DNA from 3 places in the Methylotenera versatilis 79 genome. Region 1 is predicted to be linked to each of the others. Evidence: predicted binding sites of a transcription regulator. Region 1 holds the regulator's gene; each other region holds the start of a gene.
What was found. The regulator sigma-54, encoded in region 1, starts transcription at its own class of promoters, with help from an activator protein. The targets are predictions, from matches to a motif close to TGGCACNNTTCCTGCT.

Region 1 (5,210 bases):
CGATTGAGCTTGAAGCGGATACCGTTACGGTGAATGACGCAAAAAAAACCAGCACCTATACGGGAAAAGTGATTTTAACGCAGGGCACACTGATTATTCATGCAGATAAGTTGATTGTGCGTGAAGACAAAGAGGGTTTTCAGCACAGTACGTCGACTGGCAATCCAACCACTTTTAAGCAAAAAAGTGAGGGTAAAGATGAGTATATACAAGGCAGCGGTCAGCGCATTGAATATGATGGCCGTATGGACAAAGTGCAGTTGTACACGCGCGCATGGGTAAAGCGTGGCGAAGATATCGTGCATGGCGATTACATCAGTTATGACGCCAACGCTGAATATGCAGAAGTGATTGGTGGCGTGAAATCTGAAGGCAGTGGTTCATCTACGGGTCGCGTTAAAGCGATTATTCAGCCGAAAAATAAACCCGCCGCCATTCCAAATGATAAGCCGGCAAATGATAAATCCTCTGAATTGAAAATCAACACGAATCCGCCGCCCAGAGTGGATAAGGTTTTAAGGTTTAGCAATACGTCTGAGGCGACTAGCAAACCTGAGTCTCAATCAAACTAATACAAACTTAACCGAATAAAACACTTAATAAAATAAAACATCAAAAATGAGCGAACTCGTTGTAGAACATCTACGGAAGTCTTATAAAACACGCACAGTGGTGCAAGATATTTCGCTGCAAATCAATAGTGGCGAAGTGGTGGGTTTGCTTGGGCCAAATGGCGCGGGTAAGACAACGAGCTTTTACATGATTGTCGGATTGGTAATGTTGGATGCGGGACGTATTTTGCTGAATGGCAAAGATTTAAGTCGCATGCCGATTCACAGCCGTGCGCGCATGGGCTTGGCTTATTTGCCGCAAGAGCCATCTATTTTTCGTAAGTTAACCGTAACCGAAAATATATTGGCTATTTTAGAGCTGCAAAATCTAACTGAAGATGAAAAAAATACGCAGCTGGAGTCTTTATTGCAAGAGTTGCATATCACGCATATTCGCAACAGTTCGGCAATCAGTTTGTCTGGCGGTGAGCGCCGTCGGGTTGAGATTGCGCGCTGTTTAGCCACCAATCCTAGTTTTATTTTATTAGATGAACCTTTTGCTGGTATCGACCCAATCGCGGTTTTAGATATTCAAAAGATTATTCGTTTTTTAAGCAGCAAAAATATTGGTGTATTGATTACAGACCATAACGTGCGCGAAACTTTAGGTATTTGCGACCGCGCTTATATTGTAAATGACGGTACGGTGTTTGCGTCTGGGCATCCTGCAGAAATTGTAAATAACGAAGCAGTGCGGGAAGTGTATTTAGGGAAAGATTTCAGGCTCTAGCCTCAAGTATTTATGAAGCAAAATCTACAACTTAGAATGTCGCAAAATTTGGCGTTAACGCCGCAATTGCAGCAATCAATTCGTTTGCTGCAATTATCGAGCCTTGAGCTAAATCAAGAGCTAGATGTGATTTTGCAAGAGAATCCATTGTTAGAGCTGGTCGATGGCGAAGATGGTGAGGCAGATGCAGGTTTCGACGATAGTGTATTGCAAAAAAATAACGATAATGACAACTTGGATGCTGATGGCAAACAAGCCGCCGATGTTGATGAACCAGATGCTTTTAATAGTTTAGATTATCAAGAAACCAGCACGACTAACTCCCAAGAAAACACAGAATCGATTGATGCGCCGCAAGAATCCAGTGCAGGAGAAGATTTTTCAGCAACTGATTTTGATGAAAATTACGAAGAATATGGCAGCGCGAGTAACTGGGATGAAGGCGGGCGTCAGAATAATAGTGACGATGATGATGGCGACTACACGCGACAAGAAATCGTCTCAGCTAGTTTGCGCGAGCATTTATTAAGCCAGCTTAAGTTAATGCCTTTATCTGATCGCGATCAGACACTGGTGCTGTTATTAATTGATAGCATCAACGAAGATGGTTATTTAGAAGAGTCATTGGCTGACATGGCAGAATTATTGCCAGAAGAGCTTGAAATTGAATTGCTAGAGCTAGAAACTGCGCTAAAACTGATTCAGCATTTGGATCCGCCAGGTTTAGGGGCAACCAATTTACAAGAGTGCCTACTGTTGCAGCTCAATGTGCTGCCAAAAGAAACTGACTTTTTGAACATTGCCAAAATCATTGTTCAACAACATTTAGCGGTATTGGCAAATAAGGATTTCGCTAAGTTACGTAAATTGCTGAATTGCGATGATATCGCCTTAAAAGGCGCACAAACTTTAATCAAACAGCAAAATCCGCGCCCAGGTAGCGATTTTGCGCAACTCAGTCGCGATCACTTTATTCAGCATGAAGTGCTGGTTAAAAAAGTGAAAGGCATTTGGATTGCAACGTTAAATGATGGCGTGATTCCTAAACTACGTATTAACCAATTGTACGCAGACATTTTGAAGCGCAATCGCGAAAATTCGAATCAATATCTGCAAACGCAAATGCAAGAAGCCAAATGGATGATTAAAAATATCCAGCAGCGTTTCTCTACTATTTTGCGCGTTAGCCAAGCGATTGTTGATCGCCAACGTAATTTTTTTGAGCATGGTGAAATCGCCATGCGGCCACTCGTTTTGCGTGAGATCGCAGAAGAGCTTGAGTTGCATGAATCGACTATTTCACGCGTAACAACGCATAAGTATATGCTCACTCCGCGCGGTGTTTTTGAACTGAAATATTTCTTTGGGAGCCATGTAGCAACTGATGCTGGCGGCTCTGCTTCTGCCACGGCGATTCGTGCGCTGATTAAACAATTGGTCGCAGAAGAAACGCCTAAAAAGCCATTGTCAGATAATCAAATCACCGATATTTTGGCGAAACAAGGCATTATTGTCGCGCGCCGGACTATCGCAAAATATCGCGAATCGCTGAATATTCCGCCAGCGAATTTACGCAAATCGCTTTAAGCAATTTTACAAAAGCGTTACAAATAATACTGAATAATCTGCTCAAACCACCTCGCAAAAAATAATCAAAGGTGTACACTTAAATTGTTCGATGAGTAAAGATGTGCTACTTATTGGCAAGCTTTACTTGGAGAACAATTTCAATAAGGAGCAAGTCATGAATTTACAATTAACTGGGCATCACTTAGAAATTACACCTGCAATGCGCGAATATGTGCAGAGCAAACTCGTTAGAATTCGCAATCACTTCGATCATGTGATTGACGTTAAAGTTACCATGAGTGTAGAAAAGCTCGCTCAAAAAGTAGAGGCTACATTACACGTACCCGGCAATGATTTACACGCTGAGTGCATCGATGAGAATATGTATAGCGCGATTGATATGTTGACAGACAAACTAGACCGCCAAGTTCTCAAACATAAAGAAAAACACGGCAGTCATCATAAAGCGAATGGTGCTGTTAAACATCAAGATATAGGTCAACATCCGTCTATTGATGAAAATCCAACTCTTAACTAACTTAAATAATCTATGGCTCAAATTAACGTAGCCGAACTCTTCAAGGAAACCCGCCTCAAGCTCAAACTCCACTGGATTGCAGGGCTTGATGGCGGCAATAACCAACTCAATTCCGAAAAAGTCACTAAGCCTTCTCTGGCTTTAATTGGCCATCTCAATTTCGTACATCCTAACCGTGTGCAGGTGTTGGGTTGCGCTGAAATGGACTATCTAAATAGTCTGAGCATTATTGCGATGCAGCAAGCTATTACTAATTTATACGCAACCGATTTAGCCGCAGTTGTCGTTGCAAATGGTGAAAAAGCGCCGAAAGAATTAATTTCAGCAGCCAATACTCACCATATTCCATTATTCACTTCCACCATGCAAAGCCCGCAGTTAATGGATTTATTAAGCCATTATTTAAAACTTGCGATGGCAGAAACCATCAGTTTGCATGGCGTTTTTATAGAAGTACAAGGTTTTGGCGTGCTAATTAAAGGTGATGCTGCGATTGGTAAAAGCGAGTTAGCGCTAGAGCTTATTACACGCGGACATCGTTTGGTAGCAGATGATATTGTCGATTTTTTTAAAATATCACCGGAACGCATTGAGGGTCGTTGCCCATCGTTATTACAAGATTTTTTGGAAGTACGTGGTTTAGGTATTCTTAATATTCGTGCACTTTTTGGTGATAATGCAGTGAAGCCAACCAAGCCGCTGGATTTGATTATTCAGTTGGAATTAGCGGATACATTGAATCCACTTAAGCTCGATAGACTGAATGCCAAAACGCAGCATGAGCGCGTGTTGGAAGTAGAGATTCCAAAGGTGAATATACCGATTGCGGCGGGACGCAACATTGCGGTATTGCTGGAAGTTGCTGTGCGCAACCACATGTTGTTATTAAGAGGCATCAATGCAACGAAACAGTTTAGTCAGCGTCAAAAGCAAATGATGCAAAAAGCCAGTTTAGAAAATGCCAATTTAAAAAGAATTAACAGTCAAAGCGCTGATACTGAAAGTGCTGAGCCAAAATCCAGTCTTAAATCAGCCCCAAAATTAAAGCTTAAGCAGGCAAAGTAATGCAGATTATTATTGTGACAGGTCTTTCTGGCTCAGGTAAAAGTATTGTCTTGCGCGCATTAGAAGACAACAGGTTTTATTGCATCGATAATTTGCCCGCCACTTTATTGCCCCATATTTCACAGCACCTTAATGCGATCCATCATAATAAAGTCGCCATCAGTATCGATAGTCGCAGTGCAGCATTAGAAGCTTTACCCAAAGCGATTGAAAGCCTGAAGGCTGATGGCAATCAAGTGCAAGTGTGGTTTTTAGAGTCCGCTGCCGAAACTTTGGTAAAACGTTTTTCAGAAACGCGTCGTAAACATCCGTTAAGTAACGAAAGCACGACATTGGCCGAAAGTATCGCCAAAGAACGCGAACTGCTAGCTGGTGTTGCAGAGCTTGGTCATCATATCGATACCAGCAACTTAAGTGCTAATGCATTACGCAACCATATACGCGATCTGCTCAAGCAAGATAACAGCACGGATGAGCCGAGTAGCCGCGGCTTAGTTTTACTATTTACTTCTTTTGGTTTTAAAAATGGTATTCCGTTGGATGCGGATTTTGTGTTTGATGTGCGCAGTTTACCTAATCCACATTACGATGCAGTTTTAAAACCATTAACAGGCAAAGATTTGCCTGTACAGGAATTTTTAGCAAAACAGCCTGCAGTCATTGAAATGCTGGCAGATATTCAGCATTATGTAGAAAA
Region 2 (5,210 bases), 200 kb from region 1:
GTAAAGTCAGGCACGGGCTTGTTAGGTGGTTTGAGTTTGAACGGCCATTTTTTGGTGATGTTCGTATTAGCGGGATTTTGGGCGCTGATGATTTCCATGCGCTATTACAATATTTCGTGGGTGGGCGAACGCGTCACAGCCGATTTACGCAGTGCGGTTTATGGACGTGTGATGACGCAAAGCCCGCAGTTTTTTGAAACCACGCAAACAGGCGAAGTGCTATCACGTTTAACCGGCGATACCACGCTGATTCAAACCGTAGTTGGCAGCTCAATTTCGATGGGTTTACGCAGTTTGTTTCAGTTTACTGGCGGCATGATCATGCTGGCAATAACGAATTTTTACTTGTTTTCACTGAATATTGGCTTAATGTTATTGTTAATTCTGCCGATTATCTTGATTGGGCGCAAAGTTAAAAAACTGTCTCGCGAATCGCAAGATCGTATTGCAGACAGCTCCGCAATGGCAGGTGAAATATTGAATGCCATGCCGACTGTACAATCGTACACGCAAGAGCAAGCGGAGATTTCACGTTTTAGCAAAAGCGCAAATATCAGTTTTAACACCGCATTAAAACGCGTAAAAGTGCGCGCTGGATTAACGCTATTAATGGTGACGGCGATACTGGGCACGATTATTTTTGTGCTATGGATTGGCGCAAGACAAGTAAGCGCTGGCAGCATGACAGGCGGTGAACTGGCTTCATTCGTGCTCTACGCATTAATGGTGGCTGGCGCAGTCGGCACAATGGCGGAAGTGTGGGGAGAAGTGATGCGCGCGGCGGGTGCGACAGAGCGTTTATTAGAATTGCTACATGCCGATGCCGCGATTACAGAACCTGAGAACGCACAAACTTTAATCAACCCAACGCAAGCAAAAATCGAGTTTAAAAGCGTCGTTTTCCATTATCCATCACGTCCACAAATTGCGGCTTTAGATGGCATTAACTTAACGATTGCAGCAGGTGAAACAGTCGCGTTAGTCGGCCCATCTGGCGCAGGAAAGACCACTTTATTCCAATGTTTATTGCGTTTTTATGAGCCAACTTCGGGCGAAATCACCATTAACGGCCAAGCAATCAATTCGCTCAGCTTAACCAGTTTGCGCGGCAATATCGCAATCGTCCCGCAAGATGCGGTGATTTTTTCTGCCAACGCGCTAGAAAATATTCGTTACGGTAAACCCAGCGCGACGGATGCAGAAGTGCTGGCGGCGGCTAAAGCGGCACAAGTCGATGAATTTATCCAGAAACTGCCAGATGCTTATCAAACATTTTTGGGCGAACGCGGCACGCGTTTATCTGGCGGCCAGCGTCAACGTATTGCGATTGCGCGCGCGATATTAAAAGACGCGCCGATTTTATTATTAGATGAAGCCACTAGCGCGCTGGATGCAGAAAGCGAGATTCTGGTTCAGCAAGGTTTGCAAGCCGCGATGCAAGGCCGCACCACTTTAATGATCGCGCACCGATTAAGCACGGTACAAAAAGCGGATCGTATTATCGTATTAGAAAACGGGCATATCGTTGAAACAGGCAGCCCGGCAGAATTACGCGAGCAAGCAGGCTTATATGCACGCTTGGCTAAACTACAACTAGCATAACGTATCTAATTGCTTTAATTAATCGATATGAATATCGCTGATTTAATGCCCGATTAAATGCGCGCATTATTCTGAGTTAACGCTTAAATTTCAGCCATTTTCAGGAATTTCCCCCTAGTTATTCAGTTAAGTTCGGTGCGTTCGCACTTAATTTGTGCATGAAATGCGTGAGTTAGTGCACACTCACAGCCATATCTGCAATTAGATTAATCAACAAATTCAATCAGTTAATATAAAAAAATACAATTGGCATAGCCTTTGCTATGTACCAATCATGTTGAAGGTGATGATTGTTGATAATGACTTAATGCGTGTCAAACCATTAAAACAATCTTTGATTGATAATGGGTTTGAAGTGATTGCACATGTTGAAGATACCATCAATCTAGAAGCGAAATGTTGTGAAATTAAACCCGACATTGTGATTATTGATACCGATTCACCAACACGAGATACGCTGGAAAATATTTGTGTGTTGAGTATGCATGATGCGCGACCAGTGGTGATGTTTACCCACGATGGTGACAAAGAAAAAATTAAGGCTGCTACGCAAGCGGGTGTAAGTGCTTATGTAGTAGGCGATATTTCAAGTGAAAGGCTAACACCTGTGATAGATGCTGCGATAGCGAGATTTGAAGAGTTTAAAAATTTACGCACTGAATTAAACATTGCGAACACTAAGCTAGATGAGCGCAAAACGATTGAGCGCGCAAAAGGTTTGCTGATGAGACAGCGTATGTTAAATGAAGATGAGGCTTACAACCTACTGCGCAGTATGGCGATGAAAAAGAATATGAAGTTAGCGGATTTATCGCATCAATTGAATGAAGCGGCAAAGATGTTGATTATTTAATTAACTGATCGATTAGTAAATTAAGTAAGTTTGTAGCAGAGATTTTGTAACACCGATTTGTAATATTTAGTTTGTAGTAAATGCGCATGACCCAACGGTGGGTAATGCGATATTAAAATGATGCCAAAGTTGGCATCAATAGAAAGAAAAAGACAAAGACGTCTTAGTAGTGAGGTTTTAACCCTCATTGTTAAGGCGTCTTTTTTATTGGGTGAAACTTTTTGATGCAAAACTTTGGTTAAGGAATGAATGTGCAAAATCAAGATGAATTAAAAAATACCACAGCTGTTATTGGCACAGGTGTTGATAGCAGTGTAAGCAAAATGGACACGTTAAATACTGACCGTCGGCAGTTTTTTAAACACACCATCGCAGGTGCATTTGGAGCAGCGACCATGATGAATATCGTGCCAGCAGGCATTCAAAATATGGCGTATGCAGCGGGCAGCGATGCGCCAGAAATCACTGAAGTCAAAATCGGTTTTATTCCTTTAACCGATTGCGCACCGATTGTAGTGGCGGCTGAGATGGGTTTTGATAAGAAATACGGCATTAAGATTATTCCTGCTAAACAAGCCTCTTGGGCGGCGATTCGCGATAAAACCGTGAATGGCGAATTACACGCATCGCACGTGTTATACGGCTTGGTTTACGGCGTGCAGCTTGGCATTGGCGGACAGCAAAAAGACATGAAAGTGTTGATGAGTTTAAATAATAATGGCCAAGCCATTACCTTATCGAATCAACTAAAAGATAAAGGCGTGAAAGACGGAAAATCTCTTAAACGCGTGATGGCGAATGAAAACCGCGATTTTACTTTTGCACAGACATTTCCAACAGGCACACATGCCATGTGGCTTAACTATTGGTTGGCAGCCAACGGTATTAACCCTGTAAAAGACATCAAAAATATCGTGGTACCGCCACCGCAAATGGTCGCCAATATGCGCATTGGCAATATGGATGGTTTCTGTGTGGGCGAGCCTTGGAATGCGCGTGCGATATACGACAAGCTTGGTTTCACTGTGACGACGACACAAGATATCTGGACCGATCATCCAGAAAAAGTATTAGGTACCACGGCTGAGTTTGTGGCGAAAAATCCGAATACAACACGCGCCATGATTGCCGCCATTTTGGATGCTTGCAAATATATCGATGCATTGGAAAACCGCGCAAAAGTAGCAAAACTAATATCCGGTAAAGCGTATGTGAATACTACTGAAGAGGTGATTTCTGGTCGTTTTGTAGGTGATTACGACGATGGTAATGGCAGAAAATATAAAGACCCTAATTACATGAAGTTCTATAACGATGGCGCAGTGAATTTCCCTTATCTATCAGACGGTATGTGGTTTTTAACACAGCATAAACGCTGGGGCATGTTGAAAACTGACCCTGATTATCTGGGTGTTGCGACCAAAGTAAATGAAATCAAACTTTATTCTGAAGCAGCCAGCTTAGTTGGCGCGAGCATTCCTAAAGATGTGATGCGCAGCAGCAAACTGATGGATAACGTGGTGTGGGATGGTAAAAATCCAGCCGCCTATGCAGCGGGTTTTAAAATTAAAGCCTAACTTAAGTTAGTGGCGATTTAAGCACTTAAGTGAATGCAAATTTTAATGACCCTTGTGAGCATCACCCGAAGATTGTCAGTATCCCCTGCAATTTTCGGGTGAAGCAAACAAATGTGGCAACTATTCAATGCAAAAAGGAGCGCAACATGAGCGCAGTCAATAGTAATAAAGACTTAAACCTGCAAGACAGTTTAACGGATGTTAGCAATGAGAATGTTGCAGATAAACTCGTCGCGGCTAATGAAGATAACACTCACATGAAAATGTTAAACAGAAAAAACAAGTCAAAAACCCGTGCAGCTAAAATAAAAACCCCAGGCCAACTCAAAAGAAACGAGTTTTTTAAAATAATTATTCCACCTGCATTTGGCATTTTACTATTCTTAGCTGTTTGGACTTTAATCTCGCATTTGCAACCCGTGATGCCCGGCCCAGTCAGCACATGGCATTCTGCGGTGGAGTTATTTGCACATCCTTTCCACCAAAATAGCTTGGATGACCAAGGCATTGGCTGGAACATTCTTTCATCTTTAGAACGCGTGGCATTGGGCTTTGGCTTAGCTGCATTAGTTGGTATTCCGCTGGGCTTTATGATTGGCCGTTTTGAATTTATATCACGCATGACAGCACCCGTCATCGGTCTGCTACGCCCGGTTTCACCGCTCGCCTGGTTGCCATTGGGTTTGTTGGTGCTTAAAGCCGCTGGCCCAGCCGCAATCTGGGTGATCTTTATATCGAGTATTTGGCCAATGGTCATTAATACAGCGGTCGGTGTCAGCAAAGTGCCGCAAGACTATATGAACGTCGCCAAAGTGCTGAATTTAAGTGAATGGAAAATCATATCTAAAATCTCATTCCCTTATGTATTGCCTTACATGATGACTGGCGTGCGCCTTTCAATCGGCATCGCTTGGCTAGTGATTGTGGCGGCAGAAATGCTCAACGGCGGTGCAGGTATTGGTTTCTGGTTATGGGATGAATACAACGCCTCTAACTACGAACACATCATTATCGCGATTTTTATTGTCGGCATCGTCGGCTTGTTGCTTGAACTAGGTTTGACTGCAATCGCTAACCGTTTTAATTACGAATAAGGGATAAGCAAATGTCTAATATTTCACACGAAAAAAATCATACCGATGGCTATAAAGTGACCAAAAAAATCACTGAACGCTATG
Region 3 (5,210 bases), 1.4 Mb from region 1:
TTTTTAGCTGCTGCAGGCGCAAAACTAGCTTCTGTGCCCATGTTGGTCGAAGAGTTTAATCTGATTGGCTTAGGTCAGTGGTTGCGTTATGTGACAGCGATTGTAGAAATTACTGGTGCTGTCGCCTTGTTAACACCAAGATTCTCCGCTTATGGCGCACTCTTGTTAGCAATAACAATGTTTTTCGCTACTCTTGTCCATTTATTTGCTTTGCATAACGATCCAACTCCCGCCATAGTTTTGTTGGTGTTAAATTTAGCCGTGCTCTGGTTGCGCCGTTATCAGTTCAATCCGCGTAAATACTTTTAAACAATTTTTTTAATTTTATTAAAATCAGATGTGTCTAGGTGACCGCTGATTTTGGAGTGATAAACATGCTTAATCTAAAGGAAAAGATAGACACTACGAATCAAAGAATGATTGTTCATAGGACTAAAGGTCATCAACATGGTCCAGTCACGCGATTAGTCAGCCCTGGCGATTTGGGCGAAATTATCAAACCTTTTGTGTTCTTAGATGCGTTTGATATGGATGCTAGTCGAAGCAATTTGTTTGGATACCATCCGCATTCAGGCATCGTAACTGTTACCACTATTTTTGAAGGTAATATCGAATACGAGGATTCAACAGGTAAAGCAGGACTGTTGACAGCAGGTACTGTTGAATGGATGCAAGCTGGTGGTGGTGTATGGCACACGACTAGCCCAGCAATTCAGGCTGGAGCACGCTTGCGCGGCTTTCAGCTTTGGTTGGCCCTTCCAGCATCACTTGAAAACGCTGCACCAGAGAGTTTATATATTGAGGCAAGCGAAATACCAAAAATTGGGCCTGCCAGAGTGATTATTGGGGAATATCAGGGTGCTATGAGTCCTTTGCCACAAATATCACCAATTACCTATCTGCATGTTCAGCTTGCGGATGGGGAGATTTGGACTTTCGACCCACCAGCTCATCATGATGTACTGTGGATAGCAATAGGCGAAGGCAGTATTAGTGTGTCAGGTGAAAAAATATCCAATGAAATTTCCATTTTTGATGCTGGATCTACGCCATTGACGGTGCAAGCCCATGGTGAGGTGAATTTTGTGCTTGGTTCAGCAGTGCAGCACCCGCATCCTTTGATTACTGGCCACTATTCAGTTCACACAACTGATGATGCGCTAAAAATAGGGGAAGAAGGTATCAAAAAAGTAGGGAAAAGACTGAGAGCTGAAGGGCGGATTTGAGGCAATATTTTTTCACGGATTATTTTGTTATTAACGATGAGTTACGTCATTTAGCTGATAAGAGCTTATAGATGTGTACCAAGATTACATTTGTAAATAGAAGATATAACTTTATTTAGTGGACAAAAGCCCTTATGCAATTAAGCATAAGGGCTTTTTATTTAGGGTGGACTTTTAGTTTAAATCCAAGGATGCCGTGGTGGGTTAACACCATTTAAACTGTAATTTCCTACTGCGTGATATTTCCAGCGAACCGGGTCATGTAGCGTATGTGTACGTGCATTGCGCCAATGGCGATCTAAATTGAATTCGCCTAATGTAGAACGTGTACCTGCTAATTCAAATAACTTGCTGCCCGCCAGTAATGCAGTTTCTGTACTGAGCACTTTTGCCTCAGCCACTGCAATTGAAGCTGCGGCGACGGTTTCTTCATTGGCATCGATTTGTGCTTTGTCAATAAAATCGCCAGCGCGGCTTAATAATGCTTCAGTTGCATGAATACGGATTTGCAGGTCACCGATATCTTTAATGGTGTGTGGGTCATCATAGCCGTGCTCAAGTTCTGTATCAATCCAAGGGCGTGTATGATTGCGCACAAAATATAAAGTATCTTTAAAAGCAGCGCGAGCAATACCCGTATCCACTGCCGCTTGGATAATCTGTGCAACAGGGCCCATTACGGTAGGGCGATCAAACGCTAAATGGTGTGGTAATACGTATTCTGTTGGGATAAAGATATTATCTAGGATAGTCGTGCCGCTGGCCGTGGTACGTTGACCAAAGCTTGACCAATCATCAATAATCGTCAGGCCTTTAGCGCCTTTTTCTACAAATGCGACAATCGTATTATCGTTTTCATCTTTGGCAACTACTGGCACCCAATCGGCCAATAATGCGCCAGATGAATAGAATTTCTTGCCAGAAAGCAAATAGCCGCCGTCAGTTGGTTTAAGACGTGTTTGCACGTCATTAACACTTTTTGTGCCGATTTCTGAGAATGCATTACCAAATCTCACACCTTTTAACACTAAATCAAAAAAGAATTTTTTCTGAAATTCAGTGCCGTCTAGCCTTAAACCTTCCACCATATACAAATGGTTTTGTGGAATCTGCCCAATGCTAGGGTCTGCTTCCGAAATGATGCTGACTACTTCGGCCAATGTTCTGTTGGCTACAAAAGCGCCGCCGTATTCTTTTGGCACCGTAATGCCCCACAAACCGCTGCTGGAATATAAATCTAATTCTGCACGTGGCAAACGGCGTTCTCTGTCGCGCAAGGCGGCTTCTTTAGCGATTTCTGCGGCGACTCTTTTTGCTACTTCAATCGCCTCTGCGTCATTTTTAATGATGTGCGCATGTGGTCTTGGTGCGATGTTGATGTGCTCTTGACTGGTGTGTTCTTGCTTTAATGCGGATAGTGACATTGCTACTCCTTATAAAAATCGCTGATTAATTTCGTCGTTAGCACACGATTAAACGCGCGCGTATCAATACCAAAGTGATTGCATTTAGTGTGCCAATCATTAAGCATATGATTTGTATAGGAATATTTATTTTTCATGCATTTTTATCTGTTCACCCAGCAAATAAATGCTGATGAGATGCTGGAATAACAGCAGTTAACCGATGAAATGGCATGGATTTTCCATACTTTAAGCTGCCAATTCACGACTTCTTACCCACTTTTGTGCTGATTTTGCAGCAGTTAACCAGCAACTGGACTCAATATCAACAGCAATACAATAAAGAATAATTATGTAAGTGATTGAATAATATAAACATTAATGTTGGCATAGTTACTGCTCTGATATACCTAGATAAGTATTAACGCAAATTAGTATTTGCAATGGCCGTTTTTAATCCTGCATAAAAGGACAAATGAAATGGCAATTTTTAATTAGGAGTCACGATGAGTAACAGATTAAAAGTAACGGCTGTATCAGGTAGCTACAAAATCCCATCCAGAACTACAGCGATTATTGAAGAGTTAACACAACGATTGGGCAAACAAATCCCGATTGATTTACATCTGATTGAGTTGAGCAATATCGCGCCCGATTTAGTTGCCTCGTTTAATCCAGCGGATTTGCCAAGTAATGTTCAAAGAGACATTGACGCGATTGAAAACGCCGATTTATTGATTGTCGCGACACCAGTTTATCGCGCTTCATACACCGGTTTATTCAAACATTTATTCGATTTGGTTAATTACGAATCATTGTTTGATGTGCCAGTTTTGCTGGCAGCAACTGGCGGCAGTGAGCGTCATGCGTTGATTATCGATCACGAATTACGTCCACTTTTTAGCTTCTTTCAAGCGTTAACTTTACCTGTAGGCGTGTACGGAACAGAAGCAGACTTTGTGAATTACAAAGTGAATAACCCGATTTTGAGTGCGCGCATTGATTTAGCAATTGAACGTGCGCTGCCATTGCTTAAGCATCGCGAACTGGCCAATAGCCTTACGTCTGCCAAGTTGGCGATTGCCTAAAAGCTTTTAGAAATAATTGAATCAACTGAATTAGGAGAAAATAATGAGTACACCAAATAATCAGCAAGAAGCAGTTAAATTCGCTTACTGGGTGCCGAATGTGAGTGGCGGCTTAGTGGTGAGTAATATCGAGCAGCGCACTAGCTGGGATTTCGAATACAACAAAAAATTAGCGCAAATCGCCGAAAAAAGTGGCTTTGAATATGCGTTAAGTCAGATTCGTTTTACGGCGGGTTATGGCGCGGAATTCCAACATGAATCTGTCTCTTTTTCGCATGCTTTATTAGCGGCAACTACTAAATTAAAAGTCATCGCAGCCATTTTGCCTGGCCCTTGGAACCCTGTTTTAGCGGCTAAACAATTAGCAACCATTGATATTCTCACCAAAGGTCGCGTGGCGATCAATGTGGTTTCCGGTTGGTTCAAAGGCGAGTTTTACGCAATCGGCGAACCTTGGTTGGATCATGATGAGCGCTATCGCCGTTCACGCGAATTTATTGAAGTATTAAAAGGTATTTGGACGACAGATAACTTTACTTATACAGGCGATTTTTATCGTTTGCATAATTACTCATTAAAACCAAAACCAATCCAACAACCTCATCCAGAAGTTTTCCAAGGCGGTAGCTCACGCGCAGCACGTGATAACGCAGCAGCCGTTTCAGATTGGTATTTCACCAATGGCAACACGGTTGAAGGTATCAAAGCGCAAGTGGATGATATTCGCGCAAAAGCGGCTGTTAATAACCACCAAGTAAAAATCGGCGTGAATGCGTTTATTATCGCGCGCGAAACGGAAGAAGAAGCGAAAGCGGTATTGGCTGAAATCATTGCCAAAGCGAATCCTGATGCGGTTCACGGCTTTGCCAGCGAGGCGAAAAATGCAGGTGCAGCCAGCCCTGAAGGCGAAGGCAATTGGGCTAAATCGACTTATGAAGACTTGGTTCAGTACAACGATGGCTTTAAAACCAACTTAATCGGCACGCCACAGCAAATCGCAGAACGCATTATTGAATTAAAAGCGGTCGGTGTGGATTTGATCCTTTCAGCTTTCTTGCATTTTCAGGAAGAAGTGGCTTATTTCGGTGAAAAAGTATTGCCATTAGTGCGTGAGCTTGAAGCTAAAAAGTTGGCTATTGCAGCCTAATATTTAAGCAAAAGTTAACACATAAAATCACTCAATAAATATGATCACAGACACTTTTCCTAATCTGCTCAACTTTCAGGCGTTTGATAAGCCTTTAAGCATCGCGATTCGCCATAAGCAACTAGGTATTTGGCATGAAAAGCGCTGGAGTGAATTGCACCAAGAGTTGCTGCAATTAGTGCAATTATTGAAAGAAAAGGGCTTTAAAGCGGGTGACACCTTATTTTTGTTAAGTCACCCGCGCCCAGAAGCGTTATTGCTGTCAATCGCTGCACATTGGTTGGGTGGTATTGCTGCGCCATTGGATCCGGCTTATGCAAAATCAAAAGTTTCTGCGCTATTAAAT

Region 2: a site for sigma-54 is predicted at 2,748-2,763, ahead of METVE_RS0102280 (CmpA/NrtA family ABC transporter substrate-binding protein). Genes of this name have one in related genera too.
Region 3: a site for sigma-54 is predicted at 2,730-2,745, ahead of METVE_RS0110155 (SfnB family sulfur acquisition oxidoreductase). Genes of this name have one in related genera too.

Annotation. Positions count from the first base shown of each region.
Region 1 covers NZ_ARVX01000001.1:647,466-652,675, reverse strand. Annotated here, with positions in the region: gene lptA (lipopolysaccharide transport periplasmic protein LptA) at 1-572, shown strand, start outside; gene lptB (LPS export ABC transporter ATP-binding protein) at 619-1,341, shown strand; gene METVE_RS0103395 (RNA polymerase factor sigma-54) at 1,354-2,928, shown strand; gene hpf (ribosome hibernation-promoting factor, HPF/YfiA family) at 3,086-3,448, shown strand; gene hprK (HPr(Ser) kinase/phosphatase) at 3,461-4,513, shown strand; gene rapZ (RNase adapter RapZ) at 4,513-5,210, shown strand, end outside.
Region 2 covers NZ_ARVX01000001.1:446,484-451,693, forward strand. Annotated here, with positions in the region: gene METVE_RS0102270 (ABC transporter transmembrane domain-containing protein) at 1-1,602, shown strand, start outside; gene METVE_RS0102275 (ANTAR domain-containing response regulator) at 1,877-2,455, shown strand; gene METVE_RS0102280 (CmpA/NrtA family ABC transporter substrate-binding protein) at 2,779-4,032, shown strand; gene ntrB (nitrate ABC transporter permease) at 4,179-5,126, shown strand; gene METVE_RS0102290 (ABC transporter ATP-binding protein) at 5,138-5,210, shown strand, end outside.
Region 3 covers NZ_ARVX01000001.1:2,095,298-2,100,507, forward strand. Annotated here, with positions in the region: gene METVE_RS0110145 (DoxX family protein) at 1-309, shown strand, start outside; gene METVE_RS0110150 (pirin family protein) at 375-1,226, shown strand; gene METVE_RS0110155 (SfnB family sulfur acquisition oxidoreductase) at 1,406-2,650, opposite strand; gene msuE (FMN reductase) at 3,136-3,717, shown strand; gene sfnG (dimethylsulfone monooxygenase SfnG) at 3,761-4,864, shown strand; gene METVE_RS0110180 (AMP-binding protein) at 4,905-5,210, shown strand, end outside.